One region of the Paenibacillus sp. LjRoot56 genome, then DNA from elsewhere that is predicted to be linked to it. Evidence: riboswitches for the same ligand, from Rfam matches in the RefSeq annotation. Region 1 holds a riboswitch; the other holds the start of a gene.
The links. A riboswitch is a leader RNA that binds a small molecule or an ion and turns the genes downstream of it on or off. The one in region 1 is predicted to bind cyclic di-AMP.
Positions count from the first base shown of each region.

Region 2: linked by a shared signal. The riboswitch ahead of ACSQ8O_RS22600 (stalk domain-containing protein) and the one ahead of ACSQ8O_RS05225 (APC family permease) in region 1 are both predicted to bind cyclic di-AMP.

Region 1 covers NZ_CAXURV020000001.1:1,146,828-1,151,905, forward strand. The annotation lists gene ACSQ8O_RS05215 (MFS transporter) at 1-601, opposite strand, end outside; gene ACSQ8O_RS05220 (hypothetical protein) at 902-1,570, shown strand; cyclic di-AMP (ydaO/yuaA leader) riboswitch at 2,216-2,366, shown strand; gene ACSQ8O_RS05225 (APC family permease) at 2,467-4,302, shown strand; gene ACSQ8O_RS05230 (YqkE family protein) at 4,348-4,608, shown strand; gene ACSQ8O_RS05235 (polysaccharide deacetylase family protein) at 4,638-5,078, shown strand, end outside.
Region 2 covers NZ_CAXURV020000003.1:794,669-799,746, forward strand. The annotation lists gene ACSQ8O_RS22580 (response regulator transcription factor) at 1-218, opposite strand, end outside; gene ACSQ8O_RS22585 (histidine kinase) at 234-1,313, opposite strand; gene liaF (cell wall-active antibiotics response protein LiaF) at 1,339-2,001, opposite strand; gene ACSQ8O_RS22595 (PspA/IM30 family protein) at 2,133-2,795, opposite strand; cyclic di-AMP (ydaO/yuaA leader) riboswitch at 2,951-3,102, shown strand; gene ACSQ8O_RS22600 (stalk domain-containing protein) at 3,107-3,904, shown strand; gene ACSQ8O_RS22605 (YjcZ family sporulation protein) at 4,061-4,162, shown strand; gene eutC (ethanolamine ammonia-lyase subunit EutC) at 4,238-4,930, opposite strand; gene ACSQ8O_RS22615 (ethanolamine ammonia-lyase subunit EutB) at 4,923-5,078, opposite strand, start outside.

The DNA of each region.
Region 1 (5,078 bases):
GCAGGATAAGGAAAATAGGAATAAGCAGCAGCGTTACCCCTGTAATGACGAATAGGAAATGCCATCCCAAGTACTGAACGATGGATCCGCCAGCGACGGGACCTAGTCCCAAGCCAAGTGAAGCCGCGGAAAGGATGAGCGACATGGCTCTGCCTCTACGAGACAACGGAATGTAGCGAGTTACGAAAACGATACCCAGTGAGGGAATCGCGCCTGCGCCAGATGCTTGAATCAGCCTTGTAAGCAGCAATAATCCGAAACTGTCCGTGAACAATCCTAGAATGGAGGCTCCACCTAGTGAAAGCAGCGCAATGACGTAGAGCCTGCGAATAGGCACGAAGTCGGATAAGCGGCTGTAGGTGATCGAGGCGATGGCGAAAATGATCGAATACCCCGTAACAATCCACGACGCCGTTGAGGGGCTGAGTTCAAATTGTACGGAAATCTTGGGCAGAGCCAGATTGAACATCATCGTGTTCATGATGACAAGTACAATCGTAAAGCAGAGCAACCAGGAGACAGGCGTTTCTCGTAAGCGGCCAGGCATCTCAGGTTGAGCGTGTGTTGTTCCTTGAGCTGAAGAGGTTGCGTTGTCTGACATGGTACACCTTCCGATCTGAACTATAATATATTTTGTGACAGTTTATCATGGCGGGTAGGGTGTGTCAATGAATTGAACGTGGATTAACTTCTAAGGGAAATGCCGATATGTCATGGATCACGGTGGCTGAGCCTTAGGTTTTCTCAAATCATATTTGTTGGGAGGAAATGTAAGTTTGTTTGCGAAGTGTTCGAGAGTTTGGTATTGTGAAGATACTAATCATATAAAGCGTGAAGCACACGCCGCTAGCTCCTGTTTGTAGGAGTTGGCGGCGTTTTATTTTTTTAGGAGGCGGTAGACGTGTTCGAGAAGGAGTATGAGATCTATTGGAATGAGCAAATTCGACAAGCACAAGGTCAGAGACTGGACATGCTACGCAGGGATTTGACGGGAACGAAGAAACTTTTGGAGGAGGTAGTTTTGCCTGTAATGGGGACGTTTGAAGGTTTGGAACTTGAATTCGAAATGATAAGTTTGTCAGGGGTGAAGATTTATGGGGACGTATGTCATCCCAAACTGCGAATCGTATTCGAGGAAGACAGCTTCGTTACGCACGCTGAGAAAATTACAAGAGACCGCTTCTCATTCGAAAGGGCACGAGCGCGAAGTGTTGCGATGCTTGGGTACACATACTTTCCGTATAGCCGAGATGAGCTTGAGAAAAAGTCGAGTTTCTGCCAAAGAAACCTGTATGAATGGATTGGCCGATTCGGCAATGCGCAGGGGGCTGGAATGCTCGAGCTACCGGTGTATGAGCGGGAGGTTTTGAGGTTTGCTTTAATATGTAATAAGCCGTTTCAATTGAAGGAAGTAAGCCAGTGGTTACAGCTTAAAAGAGAGGCATGCGGAAAAATTTTACGCAAGTTAGAAGGGAAAGGATTCGTTCTACCCATTGGTGGTGGGTTAACCAGAAGCCATAAGTTCATGTTTACTGAAAAGGCGGTGGCCCTTTTGCATGGTAGAAACTGAGGAGTGAAGTTAGTCGGTGAAACCGACTAACTCACGTGGTGCAGCAGTGGCAATTAGAGAGAAGTTAGTCGGTGGAACCGACTAACTTGTGTGCAACAGTGGCAATTGAAGAGAAGTTAGTCGGTGAAACCGACTAACTCTGGCGCAGCAGTGGCAATTAGAGAGAAGTTAGTCGTTGAAACCGACTAACTCTGGCGCAGCAGTGGCAATTAGAGTGAAGTTAGTCGGTGAAACCGACTAACTCTGGCGCAGCAGTGGCAATTAGAGTGAAGATAGTCGGTGAAACCGACTATCTCACGTGCAGCAGCGGTAATAGGAGAGAAGTTAGTCGGTGAAACCGACTAACTTTGGTGCGAGCCAGTGGTAAAAGGAACTCCTTTCAACCACGCTACCATGGCAGTGCCCTAAAGTGAAAATTCTCATCATCCAACGGAATATTCGCATGAACTAGCAACTTTGTGGATTGCAACCTTGCTATTTAGTCAAAATACCACGATTACCTACGAGAATGGAAGATAATCAACGAATCAGGTAATTGTAAGCGAATTATTGGGTGAAACGTGAGGTCGGATAGAGCTTTTTACGTTTTTTCCCTCCTTTACTATGTTGGTAGAAGAGAGTAGTATTCAACACGTACATGAACAGTTGAATATTTCGCTTAATTTTCTTTTAAGAAAAGCGGGGGAACCACGAGTAACATGGGGTGAATAATGGTACGGATACGAGTACCTTTTAGGGCAGATTTCTCGCGGCCCGAACCCGGCAGCTAACCTCGTAAGCGAACGTGAGAAAGGAGAACATGTGTTTAAAACACAAGGTCTATCCTTGTGTTTTTTTGCGTCCATTTTTCAAATGAGATGAGTGAAATTAGCTTTAATTGGAGGAACAACTGCGAAATGACAAGTGATTCATTGAAAAAAATTGTGTTCGGTAAGCCGCTAAAGTCGAGTGAGATTGAGTCGGAGAAAATGCCAGTCTGGAAAGCCCTCCCTATCTTGTCGTCAGATGCCTTATCATCCGTATCCTATGGGACGGAGCAAATTCTGTTAGAGCTCGCGACAGTAGGGGTTGCTGCGTTTGCCTTCTCGTTGCCGATTGCGGTTTCGATTATCGCTTTGATTCTACTGCTCGTGTTGAGCTATAGACAGGTAATCGAAGCGTACCCGATGGGCGGCGGCGCTTATATGGTGACGAAAGAAAATTTAGGCATGGTGTGGGGACGTCTTACTGGTGTCTCTCTGCTAATCGACTATACCTTAACCGTAGCCGTTTCGATATCGGCTGGTGTTCAGGCAATTACGTCTGCTTTTCCATCGGCTGTACCGTACATTGTTCCGCTGACCATTTTACTAGTTTGGATTATGGTCTGGTTGAATTTGCGAGGTACCTCCGAATCAGGAACGGTATTCGCGATTCCAACGTACTTTTTCATTCTTTGTATCCTATTGTTAGTGGGTAAAGGTATTTTTGATTTACTGACAGGATCTATGAATACGCATGCGATCGAATTCGCACCAAGCGCAGCAACGAACTCATTAACCTTATTCGTACTTCTCAAAGCATTCTCGTCCGGTTGTTCAGCTGTAACGGGGATCGAGGCGATCTCTGATGCCGTACCGCATTTCAGAACGCCATCTGTCAAAAATGCCAAACGAACACTTCTCTCGTTAGGTGGCCTGTTGGCCATCGTCTTCGGTGGTGTAACGTTGATTGCCTTAGGTTATGGCGTGGCACCGGATCATAACGGTCATACATCGGTTCTTTCGATGGTGACGGAACAAGCTTTTGGCCGAGGAGTTATGTATTACGCGACGCAAATCGCGACAATGCTAATCTTGGTGTTAGCTGCAAATACAAGCTTTAATGGCTTCCCGATCTTGGCGTCCATCATGGCCCAAGACAAAAACTTCCCGCGCATGTTTTCCTTCCGTGGGGATCGACTTTCGTATCACTATGGCATTATTACGCTAGGCGTTTTAGCCAGCCTGCTATTGATTGGCTTTAAAGGTAAAACCGATGCACTTATTCCGCTTTATGCGATTGGCGTATTTTTATCTTTTACACTTGCTCAAACGGGGTTGGTTCGTAAATGGCTCAAAGAGCGCGTATCTGGCTGGATCGGGAAGGTGATCATTAACGGCCTGGGCGGTATCGTCTCCCTTGCAGTTCTTATCATTTTCTCAGTTACCAAGTTTAGCGAGGGTGCTTGGATTGTTATTATCATTACACCGATACTCCTCTGGCTCATTACGAAAATCAGTCACCATTACGACGACGTAGCCAAACAGCTGCGGATTGACATCACACAAGACCGTGTGTGCACCAAAGAGCCGGTCATTATCGTGCCTGTAGCAGGAATTCACAAAGCTGTAGAGCAAACCCTGAACTATGCCAAATCGCTCTCGCCTAACGTCATCGCGTTCTATGTATCCTTCTCGGATGAGGACGAAGAATCGATGCAGGAGAAGTGGCAGATCTGGGATCCAGGTGTTCGACTCGTTGTGTTCAAATCACGATACAGAACGATTCTGAAGCCGCTGGCTGAATTTATTGATCGCATCGACACGCACGTGTCAGAGAAGCAATCGATCATGGTTATTCTCCCGCAATTCATGCCGAAGAAATGGTGGCACCGTCTGCTCCATAATCAATCTGCGGCGCGGATTCGTTCGAAGCTTCAAGCCGATAAGGATATCGTTGTTGCAACAGTGCCGTATCATTTACACCAATAGAGGTGTACAATAATAGGTAGAACTTGTAGACGAGGTGACCTTATTATGGTGAAAAAGAAAGCAAAAATTACGCCAGCTGCGGCTAGCGTGCAAGATAAACCTGCAACGCTGAAGGATCTGCTGCGTCCGGAAATACTGGAAGGGCTCAAAGCCCAGGCTGACGCGATGAAAGCGGAAGAGCAAGCGAAGAAGGACGCAGAGAGAGCTAGGGTAGAAGCGGCTCGCAAGGCGGAAGAGAAGCGTCTTGAGAACGATTTTGCCTATCAGCTGGAGAAAAGTAAATTAGATTGGCGGAAACATAAATGAGGGGGCGCACGATGTGCCTCCTTTTCTATATGAGTGCGATGATAGCGCTTGCAGGATGTGGGGTGGAGCCGAGTGCTGAGGGTGTGGAAAAGGCGGTTGCATCTGCAGGAATGACACCCCCGCTAACGACCGCTGAACCATCGATTGCCTCACCAATGAGCACAACGATAACGACACCTGTGAGCATCCCAACAGCGTCACCTGAACCGACGACATCGTCCCATTCATCCCCCGGTAGTCTAACAAATGAGCCAGCAAAAGAACCTGAGGCAGTCCCAGCCTTCGCGTCGGTGGAACAATCATTGATCGCCCGTTATGCCTCTGTGAGTCCAACGAAGTGGGGAGAACGTGTCCCCGGTGTGAAAACACGCTTACATACGAAGGACAAAGTAATTGCCCTCACCTTTGATGCCTGCGGCGGGAAGGAAGGCAGTGGCTATGATGAGAAGTTGATCCAGTATTTGATTCAG
Region 2 (5,078 bases), on a different contig from region 1:
AATTTTCTTGTCGTTTCGATGCCATCCATACCTTCCATAACAAGGTCCATCAGCACCACATCAGGACGATACTCTTGAGCTAAACGAATGCCATCGTGGCCGTTGCTCGCTTCGCCAACGACCTCAATCCCATCTTCCGTCCCAAGAACAGCTGCAAGTCCAATTCTGACCATCTCATGATCATCGACTAGTAGTACTTTGATTAAGGTGTCGTCCATTTCGCTTCTTCCTCTCTATGTACGATGTTCATTCTCGATCAATTGAGGATCGGTTGCTAAGATTGGTACTCGAATTTCAATACGTGTTCCTCGGTCTGGTGCTGTAATAATATCCACCGAACCACCGATTTCGTTCACACGTTCCTTCATGGACACGATGCCATAAGAAGTTAGCTTCTTCGCATCCAGCTCAAAACCAACACCATCATCGCGGATCACTAATCGGATACCGTCTGAACGATGCAACAGCTTCACTTCCAGCTTATTCGCCTTAGAGTGACGCAGGGCATTCGAAAGCGCCTCTTGCACAATTCGAAATAAATGATCCTCGATCCCCTTGTTTAAGCGGATTTCCTCATCCATATCCCAGCTGATCGCCATCGGAACCTTGGCCGCTAGCTCCTTCAAGAGCTCAACGAGTCCCTCCGACAGTCGTTTTCCTTCGAGATGGATCGGCCTCAGATGCAGCAACAAGGCTCTCATTTCGGATTGAGCGACGGAAGCCATCTCTTCAATCAGATGAATCTGTCGCTTCGCTTTCTCAAAATCTTTATCCAGTGTACGTCCAACAGCCGTAGCTGTCATAGATATAGCAAACAATTGCTGACTTACCGCGTCATGCAGCTCGCGCGCCAAGCGCTGACGCTCTTCAATAACCGCCGAAAGTTTGGCTTTCTCGGTAAGCTCAGCATTACTATTCGATAGTCGTTGAAGGGAGGTCACTTGCTCTTCCCATCGCTTCATAATACGGCTGAGTTGTTCGCCTAAACGTCCAATCTCATCATCATCCCCGTTTTGAAAGCCTTCTCGGGCAAATGTCCCTTTTTCTAATAAAATCATCGTCTCCATCATCGGCTCAAGTCTACGTGTCACCTTAGAGCTGTTCCAGTAACCGAATACCGCTCCAATGACACCCAGAATCAACAAAGCCATGAACGAAAACTTGACACCCTGCTGCCAGCTGGTAAAGGGCTCTATCAAATGTCTTGAATTCAGAAAATACAGCATAGCTCCGAATACGGCGAAGCTAAAAAGGATGGCTTCCCCCATGCTGCGCCAGATCATGTTCGTTAATCGTCGTTTGTAGCCGTCCACTTGGTGAAGAACCCCCTAAAGAAAGTTACAATACTTTGACCTTGATATCTCCTACGATGAAAGAAAGTATGAGTTTCACCCGATGGTCGCAATGTTGATAATTCTGCGATTGCCAAACAACTTTGTTCATCACACCTGACTCTTTTTCTTCCGCGATTTGAAGCTGACCTAACATGACAGAAGCCGTAACGGAAACGCCGATATCGTCAGGCACTTTTATATCAATATCTCCTACAACACCCTGTAGGATAACTGTCGTTTCTTTCTGTTCTAGAATAGCCATAGAAAGATCCATATACGTTTCCCCCACCAAGTACCACGTCGAGGTATTCCGTTGAATCCATGGCTCTCGGCCTAGGCGAACGCTATCGACAATCTTTTGCTTTTGGGTATACGTATCGTCTTTATGAACCTGCTTAGATCGAATGAAAAACAACCCTAATGAAATCAACACTACCGAAATGACAATGGTGAGATGATCACCGAATAAAATGACGGCACCTATCCCCATCAGCACATAACCCTTGCGCTCTTTGCGTGAACGAACACGATGAATGCCCAGCAAAATAAGGATTACGGCCATAACGGGAAAAAAGCCTATGGTATGTTCCAGAAGCAAAAAAACACCGGCTCCAATCAGCACAAGCGCTGTATTCCGGCTTCGGTTATTTTTCGTTTCCTCTCCCATCGATGCACCTCCTCTGGCTGCCATTTCTCTTTCGTTCATACGATTCCTAGCATACCATAAGAATGGACGACCTCCAAGATGCAAATCCTTATAGGACAAGGGTTTGCTTTCGTGGAGGTCACCGTCCAGGACTATTTGCTGTCGCGCGGATCTCGCTCACTGCGAGAGCGTTGCTCCTGGTGCCACTCGTGCTGCAGCTTGCTGCGCAGCGCGCGCAGTTCATGCTGAAGGTTGCCACCGGCTTCCTTCAGCGTCTCCTTCGACAAGCGGCCCGCCACGCGGAGCCCCTGCAACGCCTCCCGGCCGAGTTCGCGGCCGGTGACCTCCAGCTCGCGCCACGTGTCGCGAGCCTCTTTACCGTGCAGCCCGCCGCGCGGCTGCACATCCTCCGCTGCGTGCCCCGCACGCAGCCCGCGCAGTTCCTCTGCGAGCGCCAGGCACAAGTCCTGGCTGCTCGCGTACTGCGCGCGGTAGTGCTCGCTCGCGGCTTCCTCGCGCAGCTTCTCTTGCAGGGCAAGCCGAGCGAGATCCTCTTCGCCAGCGCGCATCGCAAGCTCGGCCTGCTCGCCGCGCAGCTTCGCCATCTCTTCCGCTCGCGCGATGTTACTGCGCAAGGCAATCGTTGCCTGTAGCGCGTCCTCATAGCGCTCCTCAAGCTGAGCGATCTGGTCGCCGTCGTCAGAAGTGCCTGGATTCGTTTTGCCGATCGTCTCGTGCCAGACGGTTTCAGCCATTTTGCCAATACGATCAAATATATTAGTAGGATCAATTTCCCGATTCTTATTATTATTCATGTTCAATCGCCCCTCATCCATCATCATACTCTTATGGTAGCTCAATTTCTGAGAGTCTAAAACCGACTATCGACCGTTTTTGAACCTAGACCTAAGTCTAGTATGAACTGTCATACCCATATATTGGTCGTTGTCCAAGCATGCCAGTGATGCTAAAATATTTGAAGCCGAGTCTAGTGCATAAATTAGGCACTAGTACGGGGGACGAAATACTTGGGGTGAATATTTGCTTCAGCTTGGAGCAGACTAGGGAGAACCTTCTTCCCGAACCCGTCAACTAACCTCGAAGGCTCAAGAAGGAGGATTACCAATTGAATAAGCTTACCAAAGGGTTAACTAGCCTTGCTGTTTCATTAACAGTTTTGGCAGGAGGCTTTCTTTCCCCATTTACAGCGCCCGCTCAAGCTGCTGAAATGGCCGTGAAAGTGCAAGTCAATGATGACCTGATCCATTTTCCTGATGCACAGCCATTTCTGGATGGCAACCACACGACCCAAGTCCCGCTTCGATTCGTAACGGAGAAGCTCGGATATACGGTGAACTGGCAGAAAGATGGTAATCAGATTAAGGTAACACTAAATAACGACAATCATACGATTACCTTGGTTTCAGGGCAAAAAGAAGCTAGCGTTGATGATGCAACGGTCATCTTAGACGGAGCTTCTCAGTATCAAAATGGACGTGTGTATGTGCCACTTCGCTTCCTTTCCACAGCCGCAGGCATACCTGTACAGTGGGATGCAAGTAGTAATCTAGCTATCTTAAGTAAAGATGGCGCGCACCATACACCTGATTATCAAGTATTTGAATCTACAGCTTATTCGGCAGATCCTTCTGAAAATGGCGGGTATGGAGCCATTGATTACATGGGCAATCCACTAGCGATCGGCACAGTAGCTGTTGATCCTTCCGTTATTCCACTTGGCACGAAGCTTTATATTGAAGGCTATTCGTTTAGCGGGCTTCCCAAAGGCGGCATGTACGTCTACGCAACAGATACGGGCGGATCCATTAAAGGAAATCGAATGGACATCTTTATTCCAGGCTCAAGGAAATCATTACAAAGCTTTGGCTTCCAGAAGATTAAAGTGTATCAAATCCCCAACTAAATCAGAAGAAAGCTGCCATGAGAACTTACTCATGTGCAGCTTTTTTTGTAGGTGAATGTTCCATCGAATAAGGGCATATGTCCAATCAACAGGGTTCCCACCTACATATGCTGTATAGTGTTTAACCCACATTACTTTAAAACCGGAGGGGATACTATGTCAGCTGTAGTTGGTGGAACGCCAGGATACGGAAGTTCCGTAGGGCTAATTCTTGTTCTTTATGTGTTGTTGGTCATCATTCTTGCTACTTTCTACTAGTACTATCTCCCACCTGAGAAAATAGCCCCGCCTGCTGAAGCTTCTCATTCCGAAGCTTTAGCAGGCGGGCTTTTTTCATTTAAAATCAATACCACTCGTTCGCTGCTTCAAAATTTCTTCAAGTATTCCCCCAATATACGCACCCGCTTCCATGGCAGGCGTTCCACCGCGATGAATGTTCGAAATAACCATCCGATCCGAATCCGTTCTTCCCGTTCTTGGCTTGTAACACATGTACGCACTTAACGACTCAGCTGTCACAAGACCAGGTCGCTCGCCGATAAGCAGCACAAGACATTCCGGATTCAGTAGATCCCCGATGGCATCCATACAGCCGACCCTTCCTCTATTGACATAAATCGTCGTTCCCGCCGATAAGCCTCGCAGTCGTAAGGAATCCAGCAGGGCAGGATACAAGTCACGCATATTCGCTTCGATACTATTTGCGCTTAATCCATCGGATACCACGATTTGCACCTGCGGTCCTCGTTGACATTTCGCAAGCAGCTCCTGCATGCTATCCGGTTTCAATACTCTCCCGAGCTGTGGACGCTTCAAATACATATCCTTTGTTTCTGCACGAGAATCGGCGATGAACCACCCCATTTCTGCTAAGAGAGCAGAACTCACCTCACTTTGCACGGCATCCACGCTGCTAGCATGGTCCCATCGAAAAGTAAGTAACTCGCTTGTTAAGGGACGTGTGCCTGATCTAGAAACGCCAATGCGTGCCGGAGTTAGTGCTTTCATCCTAGCGAATTCATCCACGCTTCCCACCTCCTCGCCAGAATAGCCTAGGATTACCAGCTAAAGGACTTAGCGTGCCGTTCAACCATAGGCCCATGTCCTGCAGCCAATCTCGAAATTCAGGTGCTGGCGTGCGTCCAAACAACTCGCGTAAAGTAGCAATATCGTG